2 regions of the Caballeronia sp. LZ003 genome follow, and region 2 is predicted to be linked to the other one. Evidence: predicted binding sites of a transcription regulator. Region 2 holds the regulator's gene; the other holds the start of a gene.
The links. The regulator FliA, encoded in region 2, starts transcription of late flagellar genes. The targets are predictions, from matches to a motif close to CTAAAGTTTNNNNNNNNNNNGCCGNTA.
Positions count from the first base shown of each region.

Region 1: a site for FliA is predicted at 2,827-2,853, ahead of QCE79_RS00595 (flagellin). Genes of this name have one in related genera too.

Region 1 covers NZ_JARUXJ010000001.1:123,792-131,382, reverse strand. The annotation lists gene QCE79_RS00605 (aldo/keto reductase) at 1-249, opposite strand, end outside; gene QCE79_RS00600 (glycosyltransferase family 41 protein) at 437-2,677, shown strand; gene QCE79_RS00595 (flagellin) at 2,953-4,089, shown strand; gene fliD (flagellar filament capping protein FliD) at 4,269-5,810, shown strand; gene QCE79_RS00585 (flagellar protein FliT) at 5,820-6,119, shown strand; gene QCE79_RS00580 (sodium:calcium antiporter) at 6,246-7,256, opposite strand; yybP-ykoY riboswitch at 7,374-7,541, opposite strand.
Region 2 covers NZ_JARUXJ010000001.1:3,090,123-3,097,713, forward strand. The annotation lists gene QCE79_RS14060 (glycosyltransferase) at 1-538, shown strand, start outside; gene QCE79_RS14065 (aromatic ring-hydroxylating dioxygenase subunit alpha) at 542-1,567, opposite strand; gene QCE79_RS14070 (GGDEF domain-containing protein) at 1,770-2,864, shown strand; gene QCE79_RS14075 (RNA polymerase sigma factor FliA) at 2,959-3,690, opposite strand; gene QCE79_RS14080 (MinD/ParA family protein) at 3,709-4,629, opposite strand; gene flhF (flagellar biosynthesis protein FlhF) at 4,622-6,406, opposite strand; gene QCE79_RS14090 (thiamine pyrophosphate-binding protein) at 6,810-7,591, shown strand, end outside.

The sequences.
Region 1 (7,591 bases), 3.0 Mb from region 2:
CACGATCTTGTCGCGCTTGCCGCTTTCCTTGAACCACTTGCCGATGATCGTCTCCGACTCGCCGCCCTGGTGCCCGTCGATCCACGCGGAGTAAACGTCGGCGGTATCGACGAAATTGAGGCCGTGATCAACGAACGCGTCGAGGATGGAGAACGACGTGCGCTCGTCCGCGGTCCAGCCGAACACGTTGCCGCCGAAAGAAAGCGGCGCGACTTTGAGATCCGATTTGCCGATGGTGCGTGTCTGCATGTGTGCTCCGGATGCTTGATGGGTACGGATCGAAAAGGATACGCGGGAACGCGCCAGTGCGCTCGGAGCGCTTTTCGGTGCCTCGCGCAAAAGCGCCGAACTGAGCGGTTTTTCCCCGCCAGTTCCGCCCTTCGGCTCAAGGTGGACGGCTCGATAATCCGTGCAACGCTACCGAAATGCCGAGACCATGAACACCTTCGAAGCACTGGACCAAACGCCCGCACACGTCGCGACGAACGCCGACCAGCAGTTCGAGGCCGATCTCGCCGATGTGCTGCAAGCCGCGATCCTGCAGCATCAGACGCTCAACCTGCACGAGGCCGAGAAGCTCTATCTCCTCGTTCTGGACGCGCGGCCGCAACACGCCGACGCCAACTTCAACCTCGGCATGCTGATGGCGCAGCGCGGTCAATACGAGGCAGCCGTGCCGTTCTTCGAAACCGCGATCGGCACGGACCCGACGCAGCATATCTATTGGGCTACGTATATCGACGTGCTGACGCGCAGCGGTCAGGTCGCGGCGGCGAATATCGTGTTCGAAGTCGCAGTCGCGCAAGGCATGAGCGGGCCGGCAATCGAGAAACTGGCCGCCGAACTGCGCGATGCGACAAAGTCGCGCGAAGGCATCACGGCGCCAAACGGCCGCACGACGCCGACGCCGCAGGAAGTACAGCAGTTGCATGCGCACTTCAATGGCGGGCGACTCGAAGAAGCCGTGGCGCTCGCGAAGACCCTGACGCAGCGCTTCCCCACTTTTCTGCTGGGATGGGAAGTCATGGGCGTGGCCCAGGTTCGCCTGATGGACCTGCAGTCGGCCATTCCCTCGCTACGCCGTTATTTGCAATTGAAGCCGGATGGAATCGACGTTCGCCGAATCCTGGCCGACTCCCTGCGCCTTTTCGACAAGTTCTTCGAAGCGGAAGCCGAATGCCGGCGCATGATCGAGCAGGACCCGAACTATCCGGAAGCGCACCGCATTCTCGGCGTGACGCTGCGCTCGCTGATGCGCCTCGACGACGCGCAAGCTGCTTGCCGTCGCGCCGTGGAACTCGCGCCGTTGTCGGCGAAAGCGCACGAAACGCTCGGCGTGGTGCTGATGGACCAGACGCGGTTCGACGACGCGGAGAAGCATTCGCGTCGCGCGATCGAACTCGATCCAACTTGCGACAGCGCGCACGAGAACCTGTTGTTCTGCTTGTCGCACAAGGAAGAAATCGACCGGAAGGCGTACTTCGAGCAGCATCTGTACTTCGCCGAGCAATGCGCGAAGCCGCTGCAATCGACGTGGAAGAAGCATCGGAACCAGCCGGACCCGAACCGCTGCATTCGCGTGGGCTTCGTCTCGGGCGACTACAACCAGCATCCGGTGGCTGTCTTCATCGAGCCGGTGTTCCGCTATCTCGTAAACGATCCCAGCGTCACGGTGCACGCGTACTACAACCGCTCGGTGACCGACGAGGTCACGCGCACGCTGCGCGATATCGTGCCGCGCTGGCACGACGTCTCGGGTTATAGCGATGCCGCGCTCGCCGACAAGATTCGCGCGGACGGCATCGACGTGCTGATCGATCTTTCGGGGCACACGGCCTATAACCGCCTGCTGACTTTCGCGCGCAAACCCGCGCCGATCCAGGCGACGTGGATGGGCTATCTCGGCACGACCGGCATGACCGCGATGGATTACTACATCGGCGATCGCCACTATGTGCCTGAAGAACAGATCGACGGTCAGTTCGTCGAAAAGCTGGCTTATCTGCCGGCGTATGCGCCTTTCAAGCCCTCGGAACATGCGCCGGCGCTCAACGCGTTGCCCGCGCTCACCAACGGCCACATCACTTTCGGCAGCTTCAACCGCTTCAACAAACTGCGTCCGCGCACCATCGCGCTGTGGTCGGAACTGCTGCGCGCGGTGCCGGATGCGCGCATGTTGATCGCAGGCGTGCCGCGCGACAACAGCCACACGATTCTGATCGATTGGTTCGAGAAGGAAGGAATCGATGTGAGCCGGCTCGAGTTTCGTCAGCGCTCGTCGCTCGTGCGCTATCTCGCGCATCACCTCGACGCCGATATCGCGCTCGACACGTTCCCTTACGCGGGCGGCGTCACCACCATGCAGGCGCTGTGGATGGGCGTGCCCACGCTCACCTTGCCCGGCGAACTGATCGCGAGCCGAGGCAGCACGTCGGTGCTTTCCAACACGGGCCTCGGTGACTTCGTGGCTCGCGACCGCGCGGACTTCGTCGCGAAGGGCATCGAATGGGCGGGCCGGGTCGAAGAACTCGCGCAGATCCGCGCCGGCATGCGCGAGCGCTGCCTGCAATCGCCGGGCTTCCAGCCCGACACGGTGGCCCGCGCGCTCTCCGCCAGCATGCGCCAGATGTGGCAGCGCTGGTGCGCCGGCAAGGCTGCGGCCACGTTCGACGTCTGAAGCGAATTTTTTAACGAAAGAAGTCGCTCCGTCTGCCGTTAAAGCTCTCAGACGGGGCATTCAAAAACCGCGAGCATCGGCAGCAGAGCCCCGCTGGGCAAGCTTTAGCACGGATTTCCAGGTATTTATCAGGCAAATCGAAACGAGCACTAAAGTTTGCCTAGCACGGGCCGAAAACCTAAACAAGCGGCCAAACAAACAAACGACGGACGCTTCCGCCAAACGATGGCGTTATCAACTCAGATAAATGCGCCAGGCCTCATCGGAGAAACAAAATGATCGGTATCAATAGCAACATCAACTCGCTGGTCGCTCAGCAAAACCTGAACGGCACGCAAAGCGCACTGTCGTCGGCAATCACGCGTCTTTCGTCGGGCAAGCGCATCAACAGCGCAGCAGACGACGCAGCTGGCCTCGCAATCGCTTCGCGCATGACCTCGCAGATCAACGGCCTGAACCAAGGCGTTTCGAACGCGAACGACGGCGTGTCGATGGTTCAGACGGCTTCGAGCGGTCTGTCGCAGATCACGGATAACCTTCAGCGTATCCGTCAGTTGGCCGTGCAAGCATCGAGCGGCTCGCTGTCGACGGCTGACAAGACCTCGCTGCAACAAGAAGTGACGCAGCGTATCAGCGAAATCAACCGTATCTCGTCGCAAACCACGTTCAACGGCACGAACCTGCTCGACGGCACCGCCGGCAGCAAGACGTTCCAGGTTGGCGCGAACGTCGGCCAGTCGATCACGATCGACCTCGGCTCGGCAGCAAACGTCTCGGCTCTGTCGCTCGGCGGCAGCAACCCGCAGAAGGGCACGGTCATCGGCACGGTCGACGGTCTGAGCCTGGGCAACACGGGTGCATCCGCAGCTGCCAGCTCGGCAACGATCACGTCGGTCAACGTCATCGCTGACGGCTCCGGCGGCTACACGTTCACCGACCAGGACAACAAGGCGCTCGGCAGCTCGTTCGCCTCGTCGAACGTGTTCACGGGTCTGTCCGCAGGCAGCACGAGCATCAGCCTGAACAGCACCAACGTTCCTTCGGCAACCGCAGCTCAAACGTCCGAAGTCGGCGCGCTGACCGCGAACAACACGCCGCCGCAAGTGTCGCAAATCGACATCAGCAAGGCGAACGGCGCATCGTCCGCAATCGAGGCAGTCGACAACGCACTGGATGCAGTGAACTCGCTGCAAGCTCAGTTGGGCGCCGTGCAGAACCGCTTCAGCTCGGTTGCCGCTACCCAGACCGCGCAGTCGACCAACCTGTCGTCCGCTCAGTCGCAGATCACCGACGCGAACTTCGCGCAAGAAACCGCGAACCTCTCGAAGGCTCAGGTTCTGCAACAAGCTGGTATCTCGGTTCTGGCGCAAGCGAACTCGATGCCCCAGCAGGTTCTGAAGCTCCTCGGCTAAGCATCGCCGACGCAGTAACCGGCGCGTCTCGATCACGGCGCGCCGGCGACGTACCCAGGGAGGCTTGCCTCCCGATTTGCATTTCCGCCAGAGGCGCCTTCATGACGAATCGCCTGCTGACGGCGCAGTAAAACGCATCTTCAACCGCTCACGGCAAGAAGCCAGAAACGGAGCCATACATGTCCACGGTAGCAACCACTTCGGCATCCACGGTCGATCCGACCAGCGCCGTCCAGCAGGCCGCGCAGTCGATCATCAGTGGCTCGACCAACTCCACGATGGATGTGAACTCGCTCGTCACCGCCATCGTCAACGCGAAGGTCGCCGGACAGACGGATGCGCTGACAGCCAAGCAAACCAAGGACAACACCCAGCTCACCGCGGTCGGCACGCTCAAGTCCGTGCTGTCGCTTTTGCAAAGCTCGGTGAGTTCGCTCGCGGACGGCACGACGCTCGGCGCCTTCACGGCGACCGGCAGCGGCAAGGGTCTGACCGGCACGGCCAGCACCGGCGCGGTCGCGGGCACTTATTCGGTCGCGGTCAGCAATATCGCCACCTCGCAATCGCTTACCTCCACCGCGTTCACCAGCACCGCGCAACTCGGCACGGGCACGATGAAGCTGTCGGTGGGCGGCAAGGACATGTCGATCAGCATCGACTCTTCGAACAACACGCTCGCGGGCATTGCGTCCGCGATCAACAAGGCAAGCGGTAACCCCGGCATCACGGCGGCGGTCGTCAACGGCACCGATGGCGCGCACCTCGTGCTGCGCTCGGCGTCGACGGGCCAGGCCAACGGCATTACCGTGGCGGTCACGCCGAACATGCAGTCCGACGGCACGACGCCCGACGACAACGGTTTGTCCAAACTCAACGTGGCATCGACGTTGAGCGCCGCCACGACAGATTCGAACGGCAATGCGGTTCCGGCACAGACGGCCATCAGCTCGTCGAACTGGACGCAGACGACGGCCGGCATGGACGCCAACTTCACCATCGCGGGCACGCCTGCCAGCAGCTCGACCAATGCGGTCACGACGGCGCTGTCCGGCGTGACGCTGAATCTCACGTCGGATGCGGTCGGCACGACGCAGACCTTGACCATCGCGCAGGACACGGCCACGCAGAAGACGGCCATCGATGGTTTCGTCACCGCGTACAACAACTTCATCACGACGGCCGCGTCGCTGACTTCGTTCGACTCGACCCAGGCAGCCGGTTCGCAAGGCGGCGCGCTGCTCGGCGACTCGATGATGAACACCATTCGCAACGCCCTTTCCAGCACGATTGCCAAGGGCGTGGGTTCCGGCACGAGCCAGGTGAACCTCGCATCGATCGGCATTACGCTGCAACCGGACGGCACGCTCAAAACCGACGAAGACGCGTTGACCGCGGCATTGTCGAGCAACTCGGGCGCGGTGGCATCGCTCTTCAATTCGAGCACGGGCGTAGCCGCGCAACTGAACAACAGCCTGACCGGATTTCTCGCGACAGGCGGTATTGTCGATACGCGCACGACCGCGCTCACCGCCGATCTTTCGAGCATCACGGACCAGCAGACCGCGCTCGCTTCCTACACGGCGCAATTGACCACGACCTACAACGATCAGTTCACCGCGCTCAATACGCTGATGTCGCAGATGGCGACGCAGGGCAGCTACCTGACCGCGCTCTTCGGCGGCACCAACAGCGCGGGCGCGCTGGCAAGCAACAAGTCGTAAGGATCGAACATGAACCAGCAAGAAATGATTCAACACGCCTGGGCACTGACCGAGGCGATCGAAGCAGCGGTCAACGAAGAAAACTGGGCGCGCGCGGCCGAACTCACAGAGGCGCGCACGCCGCTCCTGATGGCTGTGGAAGCGAATCAGCCGGCTGAATCGCTCGCGACCATTCGCCGGATTCAGGCGAGCATCGAAGCAACGATGGGCCGTGCGAACGCCGCGCAAGCCATGCTGTCGACGGCGTACCGCAAGTCGATGGATCAGGCGAAAGCCGCCGGACGATATCAACAAGCCGCGCGCTTCTAAAGTTTTTCCGGCACGCGCCGATAACCTTAATAAGAACAACGAGAAGAACGCGTCAGACATGACGCGGCGCTTCGCTCTTGATGCCCGCCTCGCGCGGGCATTTTTTATTTGCGTCGCTCGAAGGCTTCAGCGGCCGAGGGTTAAGGTCAGATAAGCCGCGTACAAGATGCCATTGCCAAGCAATGCCCACAACACCACGCCATTGCCGCGCGCGTTGAAGCGCAGCCATGCCGCCGCCGCGAGCGTGATCAGCACGCCGGTCAGCACTTCCACGCGCGGCTCCCACGGCGTCAGCATGATGCCGATGCCCGGCAGCAAGGTGCCCTGAAATACCATCGCGCCTGTGATGTTGCCGAACGCTAGCGTATCTTTTCCGCGTCGCGCCCAAAGAATGCTGTTCACTTTTTCCGGCAGTTCGGTCGCAATCGGAATGATGATGAGCGAGAGCAAGAGCGGCGATATGCCAAGCGCCGCCGACACGCCTTCCACACCGTGGATGAAGCCCTTCGCCCCGCCGACGAGCAGCACGATGCCGATCAGGAACTGCAGCATGATCGACCCGATACCGTTCGGCAAACCCACGCGCGTGATGAAGAGACGCTCGGGCGCTTCCGTGCCGTGTCCGCTTTCGACGAGACTCGCCGATGCCTTGAACGTGGTGATCACGTAAATCACGTATAAGCCGACGAGGCCGACCGCGAACATCGCCCGCACCTGCCACGCATGATGCGGCACGAACATGGCGCCGGCCGCAATCAGGAACGCGACGAGAAAGAAGTTCAGGTCGCGCGTGAAGCCGCTGCGCTCGGGCATGATCCGGCCGCGCAAGCCACGCGATTTGATGACCGCGAGCGTCATCAGGAAAGTGGAAAGCGTCGCGAGCATGAGTGGCGCGCCGAGAATGGCGCCAACACCGATTTCTTCGTTAACCGAACGGCTCGCCGTGCCGCCCAGCAGCGCGATGATCGGCACGGTCGTTTCCGGCAGCGCCGTGCCGACCGCCGCGAACAGCGATCCAGTCACGCCCTCCGATATGCCGAGCCGTTCGCCGAGATGTTCGAGCGCATTGGTGAAGAGTTCCGATGCGATGAGAATGACCGCGAGCATCAACGCGAGTTCGACGAAGAGCATCGTCATGCGGCACCTCGCGGGAAACGATGCAACGCGCATGCGCGAATGAGCGCGCAGCGAGACAGGGATTTTTGTAGTTGTGGGGACACGATGATTCCACGGTCGGACGTTCAGCGAACCACGATGCGCCATGCGCCGTCCGACCAAGAACGACAAAGCGCATCGATGGTCTCGCCAAACCGCCGGATGCGACAGCACCGACCGGTCGAACGCGCCACGGCAGCAAGGCCGAGGATGTTGACGCGTTCTCCTTCGCTGATGGAAGGAAGGCTACTCCCCAAAGACCGGGGCAGTGTAGCCTGAGCCGCCCGGTTCGGCAACCCGCACGGCGCGTTCGAGGC
Region 2 (7,591 bases):
CGTGGCGACGGTCGGCAGCGATCATTCCGCCTACAACGAACTGGTGACAAACCGCTGCTCGGGGTTGTGCGTAGAGGCGGAATCGACCGAGAGCTGGATCGATGCAATCGCGCGTCTCATCGACAATCCCGCACAACGACGCGGATTGGCCCGCACCGCGCAGGCTATCGTGTACAAGAGCGGTTCGGTGCAGTCCCAACTGTCGCGCTATCACGAGGTTTTTCTGCGCTGCCTGGGTCTCAATCCGGGCAAGACCTCCGTCACCGCGCCGGAACGGATTCCAGCCGTGTTGATCCTTGACGCGCAGGGCGACGCGCAAAAGGTTCAGCACAGCCTGAAGCTACATGCGAACAGCCCGCACAAGGATCATATGGTCGTCGTGCTGACTACACAGCAAGGCGCTCTGCCCGAATGGGGCGACGATCTGCGTTATCTGCACGCAACGGCGAGTGAATTCTGCGGCGCCATGGAGCAGATCTGCGGGCACGACGAATTTGACTGGAAGGTGGTCACCGAAGCAGGCGTCGCGCTGCTCTAAGGTTCATGGCGGGAGCGTGGCGCAATACGCACGTTCCCGCTTCTTCCACGCGCTCGTCGTCCCCCACCCAAACCCCATTCCCGCCAACCATCTCCGATACGCCACCGACATCCGGTCGCACTTCTGATGCAACTCCGCATCGAGCGCGAGCGGCAGCAGCTTCGGCCATTGCGACTCCACGATCGGCGTGTCCTGCAGCAGAATCTCCATGTTGAAGTCGTACAGCTCCTCGTCGCTGTGCGAAGTCTCGTCTTCGTGAATGGAAACGAGCCACGCGCGGGTCTCGGTCTGCGTCACGGGCGACGCCACCAGCATGATATGCAGTGCGCCCATTGCCCCCGACGCCATCTTCGTGAGCTTCGCAACCAGCGGCCGCTTCACGCGATAAACGTAATCCATCATCGCGCCGCCCTGCCCCGGCAATCCCGCCGGCTGCCAGAAACGGCACTGGCGCGCTTCGAGTCCGTCGGCGCTTTCCACGACTTCATAGTCCGGCACTTCGGTATGCGCATCCTCGCCGAGAATGCCCACGTGCACGAACGAAAAGTGCGCCATGTCCAGGAAGTTTTCGACGACACGCGGCGCGGACGACTTCACCGTCTGCGGCGCAAGGTTGATGCGCCGTCCGCCCGGAATGGCGGCTTCGGGAAAGAAATCGAGCGCATGCGCGGGCTCGCCGAAGCACATCCACACGACGCCGTATTTCTCCCCGGCGACGAACGCGGTGGCGCACGCGCGTTTCGAAGGCCGAAGCGACGGATTCGACGGAATCAGCACGCACTGACCAAGCGTGTCGTAGCGCCAGCCGTGATACGGACACGCGAGCTGATCGTTCGTCACCGTGCCCAGCGATAGTTGCGCGCCGCGATGCGGACAGTAGTCACGCCAGACATGCGCCACGCCTTCGGCATCGCGCCAGACGACGATGCGCTCATCCGCGACGATGAACGCTCGCGTCGAACCCGCCGGCACGTCATCGCCATTACAGACCGCCAGCCATTCGCCAGCGAGAGAAAAGTCGTCGCTCATAGCACTGAAGCATCCGCAGAAAACGCCGTTAATCATCTGTCCGAGATGCGTTCTTACACGATTCACAGCAGCTTGGCAAAACGTTGCAAAATACCAGTCGTCGGAGACGAACATCGCGACGGGGCCGCAATAAGACAAAGCGCGACAGCAAAGACACGCGCAAAAGACCATAACAGCAAGAAATCACCACCAGGGGTTCAGTATGGAGCAGGCGCATCAACCGGCACGCCGGGCCTATGCCTTCGCATGGTCCGGCAACCGGAATCCCGAACGCGAGCAAGCCATGCTGCGTATCGGGATGGGAGCGGCAGTTCTGCTGGCTTATGCGGTGTATGCGTGGCGGCACCCTTCGGCCAACGCGTCGCTGATCACGCGGTTGATCGCGCTCTACGTGTCCTACGGTGCAATCACACTATTGCTCGTCAGCCGGATGATGGCGCTGTCCAACGTCCGGCTCGTCATCACCACTATCCTCGATCAGGCGTTGCTCGGCGCCATGCTCTTTCTCTGCGGCACGCTCGCCTTGCCGCTGCTGTGGGTGGTGTTCTGGTTTCTGATCGGCTCGGGATGCCGCTACGGCAAGCGCACGCTCGCCATTTCGTGCGCGATGGCGCTCGTCGCGATCGTCGCGCTGGCGTTGTGGCAACCGTGGTGGGTGGCAAACCGCGCCGCCGCGCTCGGGCTCGCGCTGAGCGTGCTGGGCGCGTCGGTGTATCTGAGCGTGCTGGTCGACAGGCTTGGCAGCGCGAATCGCGTGCTGGCGCGGCAGGCATCGACAGACCCGCTCACGGGCCTCTATAACCGTTACGCGCTCGAACAAACCGTGAATCGCGCGATGTCCGCGCCCGAAGCCGCCGACGCGAGTACCAGCGCACTGCTACTGATCGACCTCGACGGCTTCAAGGGCGTGAACGATACCTACGGTCACGCAGTCGGCGACGTGCTGTTGCAGTCGTTCGCGCAATTGCTTGCACGGCGCATGCGCAAGACCGACACCATCGCGCGGCTGGGCGGCGACGAGTTCGTCGTGCTCGCGCGCAACATGCGCGATCGCAGCGCGGTGCTCACGCTCACCGATGGCATCCATTCGGCGCTCGCCGACCTCACGCTGGTGCAGGAGCGCCCAGTGAGCGTATCGGCGAGTATCGGCGCCTGCTTGCTGTCGAGCGCGGCGGAAGCGCATGACGCCGATATCACCGCCGTGCTGAGAGCCGCGGATCGCGCGATGTATCGCGCAAAGAGTCTCGGCGAAGGCAAGACGGTGTTCGCCGAGGCGCGCGACTTCGAGATGCATTGAGCCCATCCGCGCGCATTCGAGCGCCTTTGCGAAGGCAAAAGCAAAAAGCGCGCGGCCCCGGTTCGGGGCTTCGCGCGCCTCTACAACTCGGAACTCAAGCCTCGACGCTAGTCCACGACTGTTCCCGCAGCTTCGCACGCAAACGCGCCACGGCCTGGCTATGCAACTGGCACACGCGCGACTCGCTCACTTCCATCACCGCGCCGATTTCGCGCAGGTTGAGGCCCTTCTCGTAGTACAAGCTCATGAGCAGCTTCTCGCGCTCCGGCAACTTGTCGATGGCTTCGATCAGCGCGCCGCGCAGACTGTCGTCCAGAAGCGCCGACAGCGGGTCCGAACGATCGACGCAGTAACGGTCGAGGAACGGCTCGTCGTCCGCCGAGCGGTCGAAGTCTTCGTAATAGATCAACTGGCTGCCGTGCAAGTCCTGCAGCATCGACTGATACTCGTCGAGCGGCATCTTCATGTGCTCGGCGACTTCGGTCTCGCTGGCCGAACGGCCAAGGTTCTGTTCCACCTTGTGTACCGCCGACTCCACTTCGCGCGATGTCTTGCGCATGCTGCGTGGCAACCAGTCATTGGCGCGCAACTCGTCGAGCATGGCGCCGCGAATACGCTGACTTGCGTAGGTTTCGAACTGGGCGCCCTGATCTTCCTTGTAGCGGCTAGCCGCATCGAGGAGGCCAATCATGCCGGCCTGGATCAGATCGTCGAGATCGACGCTCGCCGGCATCTTGGCGACGAGCTGGAGTCCGAGGCGGCGAACGAGCGGCGCATATTTCGTAAGCACGTCGGACTGCGAGAGTTTGCCTTGGGCGTTATACATCCTGTTCACCTTTCAATATCACATCGACGCCGTGCTGCTCATTGCATGATCAGAAAACGCCGCCGCTCGGTGCGCCGCTTTCCGTCCGCTTTCACCAGACTCGCCAACCGGAATGTGCGCGTCGTACTGGCTCGCTTCGTCGCCGCGCGAAAACGGCGCGGGACGCATCGGCCAGTGCAGCAGCTCGGCTGCGATGTAGCGGTAGTCGCGCGCCGCGGCCGTAGCCGGAAACGCTTCCACCGCACACCGAGAGAGCTCCCTCGCCCGAGCGACGCGCGCATCCTCGGACACATACCCTGCCTGCACGAGCGAAACGGCCAGATAACGGCTCGCGACACCCGAGAGGTTGTCGAACGCGATCGCTGCATCGGCTGCGTCCTGCACGTGATTCATCAGCACGCGGAACTGGCCGATCGCGTGGGCGTAGTGCAAGCGCTTCATGCACGCATACGCCTCGGTGATCGCCGACGCGGCTACCCGCGTCACTATCAGAAAGTCATGCGCCTGCGCCGCGAGCGACGAGAGCGCGCCATTACGATCGAGTTGCGCATCGATCAGCACGATATCCGCGGGGCCGTCGAGCAGCGCGCGTGCTTGCGCCGCGTCGTGGCTGATACGTTCATCGCGCGGTGCGGCGATCAGCGAAAAACCCATCGGCGTGCGCACCGCGACATCCTGCAGTTCGCGACGGCCGGACATCACCGCCGAGAGCGCGCCCGCGCCATCCACACCCGCCATGCGGCTGACCGAGCCCGCGTTATGCCGCTCGTCGATGACGAGCACATCCTTGCCATGCACGGACAACGCCGCGCCGAGGTTCACTACCGCCGACGTGCAACCGATGCCCGCCGGTCCGCCCACTACAGCCACCACGCGAGAACTGGCGCGCGTCAGCAGCCTTCTCAGGCCTTCAGCCTGATCGAGCACGAACTTATCCAAAATGGACTCCATGCAGTTCGGTCGTGGCGCGTGCGGACAGTGCGGACAGAAGCGCCGGCACATCGTCGTCTTGCGGCACGAAAGGCGAGCCATCGCGCGGAATGCAGAACGCGCTCTTGATGAGGAAACGCTTGGTTGCGACGTACAAGTTCTCCGGCACCTTCTGACCGGTCGATACGTAATGCACCGGCAGCTTGTAGCGGATGACCGTATCGAGCACGCTGCCGAGGTTGGTCGCCTCGTCGAGCTTGGTCAGAATGCAGCCCGCGAGCGGCGGCTGGTCCGGCGCACTCTTGTAGGCCTGCACGACTTCGTTGAGCGTGTCGCCGTGGCTCGTGGCGTTCAGCAGCAACAAGCGTTGCACCGGCTGACCCGTGCCGCACAGCATCGCGATCTGGTCGGAGACCGTGCGATCGCGCTGGCTCATGCCGATCGTGTCGATCAGCACGATATGTTTGTTGCGCAGTTCGGAGAGCGCGAGTTGCAGGTCGGCGCCGTCCTTTACCGCGTGCACCGAGACGCCGAGAATCTTGCCGAAGATGCGCAGTTGTTCATGCGCGCCGATCCGGTAGCTGTCCGTCGTCAGGAGCGCGACCTTGCTGGCGCCGAAGCGCATCACGCAGCGCGCCGCGAGCTTTGCCGTGGTCGTCGTCTTGCCGACGCCCGTCGGGCCCATCAGCGCGAACACGCCGCCGCGTTCCATCAACGCGTCTTCGCTCGGCATCACCGGCAGATTCGATTCGAGAACTTGCTGCACCCATTCGAGCGCGTTTTCCACGTTCTCCATCGACGGCATGTTGTCGATCACCATGCGCACGAGTTGCGCGGAGAAACCGGCGGCGAAGAGGCGCTTGGTCAAGGCCGAGTTGGTCGGGTTGCGGCGCTGGCGGTCGCCCCACAGCAAACCCGAGAAGTGCTCTTCCATCATCTCGCGCATCGACGAGAGTTCGTTCATCACCGTTTCGTTGACGACTTGCTCCATGCGCGTGCGGATGGCTTCGGTCACGACGGCTGCGGCATTGGCCGGCAAGCCTTCGAAATTGCCCGATGCGGCCGGCGCTTCGTCGGCGGGTTGCGGTGCTGCGTTGATCTTCTGTGCGGCGCGGCGTGCGGCGACTTGCGCGGCTTCACGCGCCCAGTCGGGCGTTTCGATCTTTGCGTGCGCTTGCGCGGCGGGTGCGGCAGGCGCGGCGGCAACCGGCTGCGCGGCGGCTTGTGCACGCGGCGCTTGCTGGCGCGGTGCGTCGGCTGCCTTGACCGATACCGGCACGCCCATGCCGCGTGCAATTGCGGCGGACGGCGTCAGCGGCCGGTTCGACGGCACCGAAGCCTGTTGCGCGATACGGCGCGCATGTTCGATCAACCACGGATTGGAATCGGCCATCGTGCGCGGTGCTTCCATGCGCTCTTCGTCGGCTTGCTCGTCGAAATCGTCGGCGTCGGCGGTGTTGCCGAAGACGGAGGAGAAAACATCGCCGCTGGCGTAGGGGTTCATCGGAGAGCTGGGAGCGGCGGCCTGCTGCTTCATCGCGGCGGCTGCGGCTTGTGCAAGCGCGGCGCGCGGCGTGGCGCTGGCGAACGGCGCGGCGGCGGCTTGTTCGCGTGCGGCCTTCGCGGGCGAGATCGAAGCGAGATCGCTATCCGCGACACCGACGATTTCCACCGATCCATCGTCGAGCGTGCGGTTGGACAACACCACGGCATCGGGTCCGAGCGCTTCACGGACCTGGCGCAGAGCGTCACGACTGTTCGCGCCGATGAATTTACGAATGTTCAAACTGGCCCCCGATGAGGATAGATGCAGCGATATTTGCGAGGCGAGCACCCTTTGGTTATTTCCGCGCCCGCTTTTCAGTGAAGCCATTATTGCGAAGATCACTTCGGGCCTATCGCTGGATAAAGGGCGTGAAAGAGGGGTATTTCGACTGATGGAAACAACCCGGCCGTGCGGATTGCGTCGCGCGTCATGCGGGAAAAAATGCCGGTCTGGCACGATCGACGCGACGGGACGAGAGATGTCGCTTGGCGGTTTGTCCGCTGTGAGGCGCGCGGCGGCAGGCGCGTCGCGCGCCAAGGCGGCCGGACTGCATCAGCCAGAGTCCCATCCAGCGGCGTAAGCTACGGTCTGCGGCTCGAAACCCGGGCTCACCGATGCTCACTGACAAAGGAGACTTGTTCGCATGGCATCCGCTTCTCATGGCCAGACCACCGGCGCGCGTCTGGTTGTCGATGCGCTCGTTCATCACGGTGTCGAACGCGTGTTCTGCGTGCCGGGCGAGAGCTTTCTCGCCGTCCTGGACTCGCTGCACGACGAAACCAGCCAGATACAGACGATCGTCTGCCGCCACGAAGCCGGCGCGGCGAACATGGCCGAGGCGGTCGGCAAGCTGACGGGGCGTCCGGGCGTGGCTATCGTCACGCGCGGGCCGGGCGCGACGCACGCGTCCATCGGCGTGCACACCGCTTTCCAGGACTCGACGCCGATGATCCTGCTGATCGGCCAATGCGCGCGGGATCACATGGATCGCGAGGCGTTTCAGGAAATCGACTATCGGCGCATGTTCGGGCAGATGGCGAAGTGGGTCGCGCAAATCGACGATCCGCGCCGCGTGCCGGAGTATCTGAGCCACGCGTTCCATGTCGCGACGGCGGGACGACCCGGCCCGGTCGTGCTGGCGTTGCCCGAAGACATGCTGACCGAAGCGTGCGACGCGGCGCCGCCCGTGCCGCGCTATCAGCGCGTCGCGGCGGCGCCCTCGCAGGCGCAGATCGAGCGCGTGCGCGAACTGCTCGCCAACGCGAAGACACCATTCGTGATCGCGGGCGGCAGCGGCTGGACCGCCGAGGCGACGCAGGACTTCGCGCGCTTCATCGAGCGCTGGCAGTTGCCGGCGGGATGCGCGTTCCGCTATCAGGACACGCTGCATAACGAGCATCCGAATTACGCGGGCGATGTCGGGCT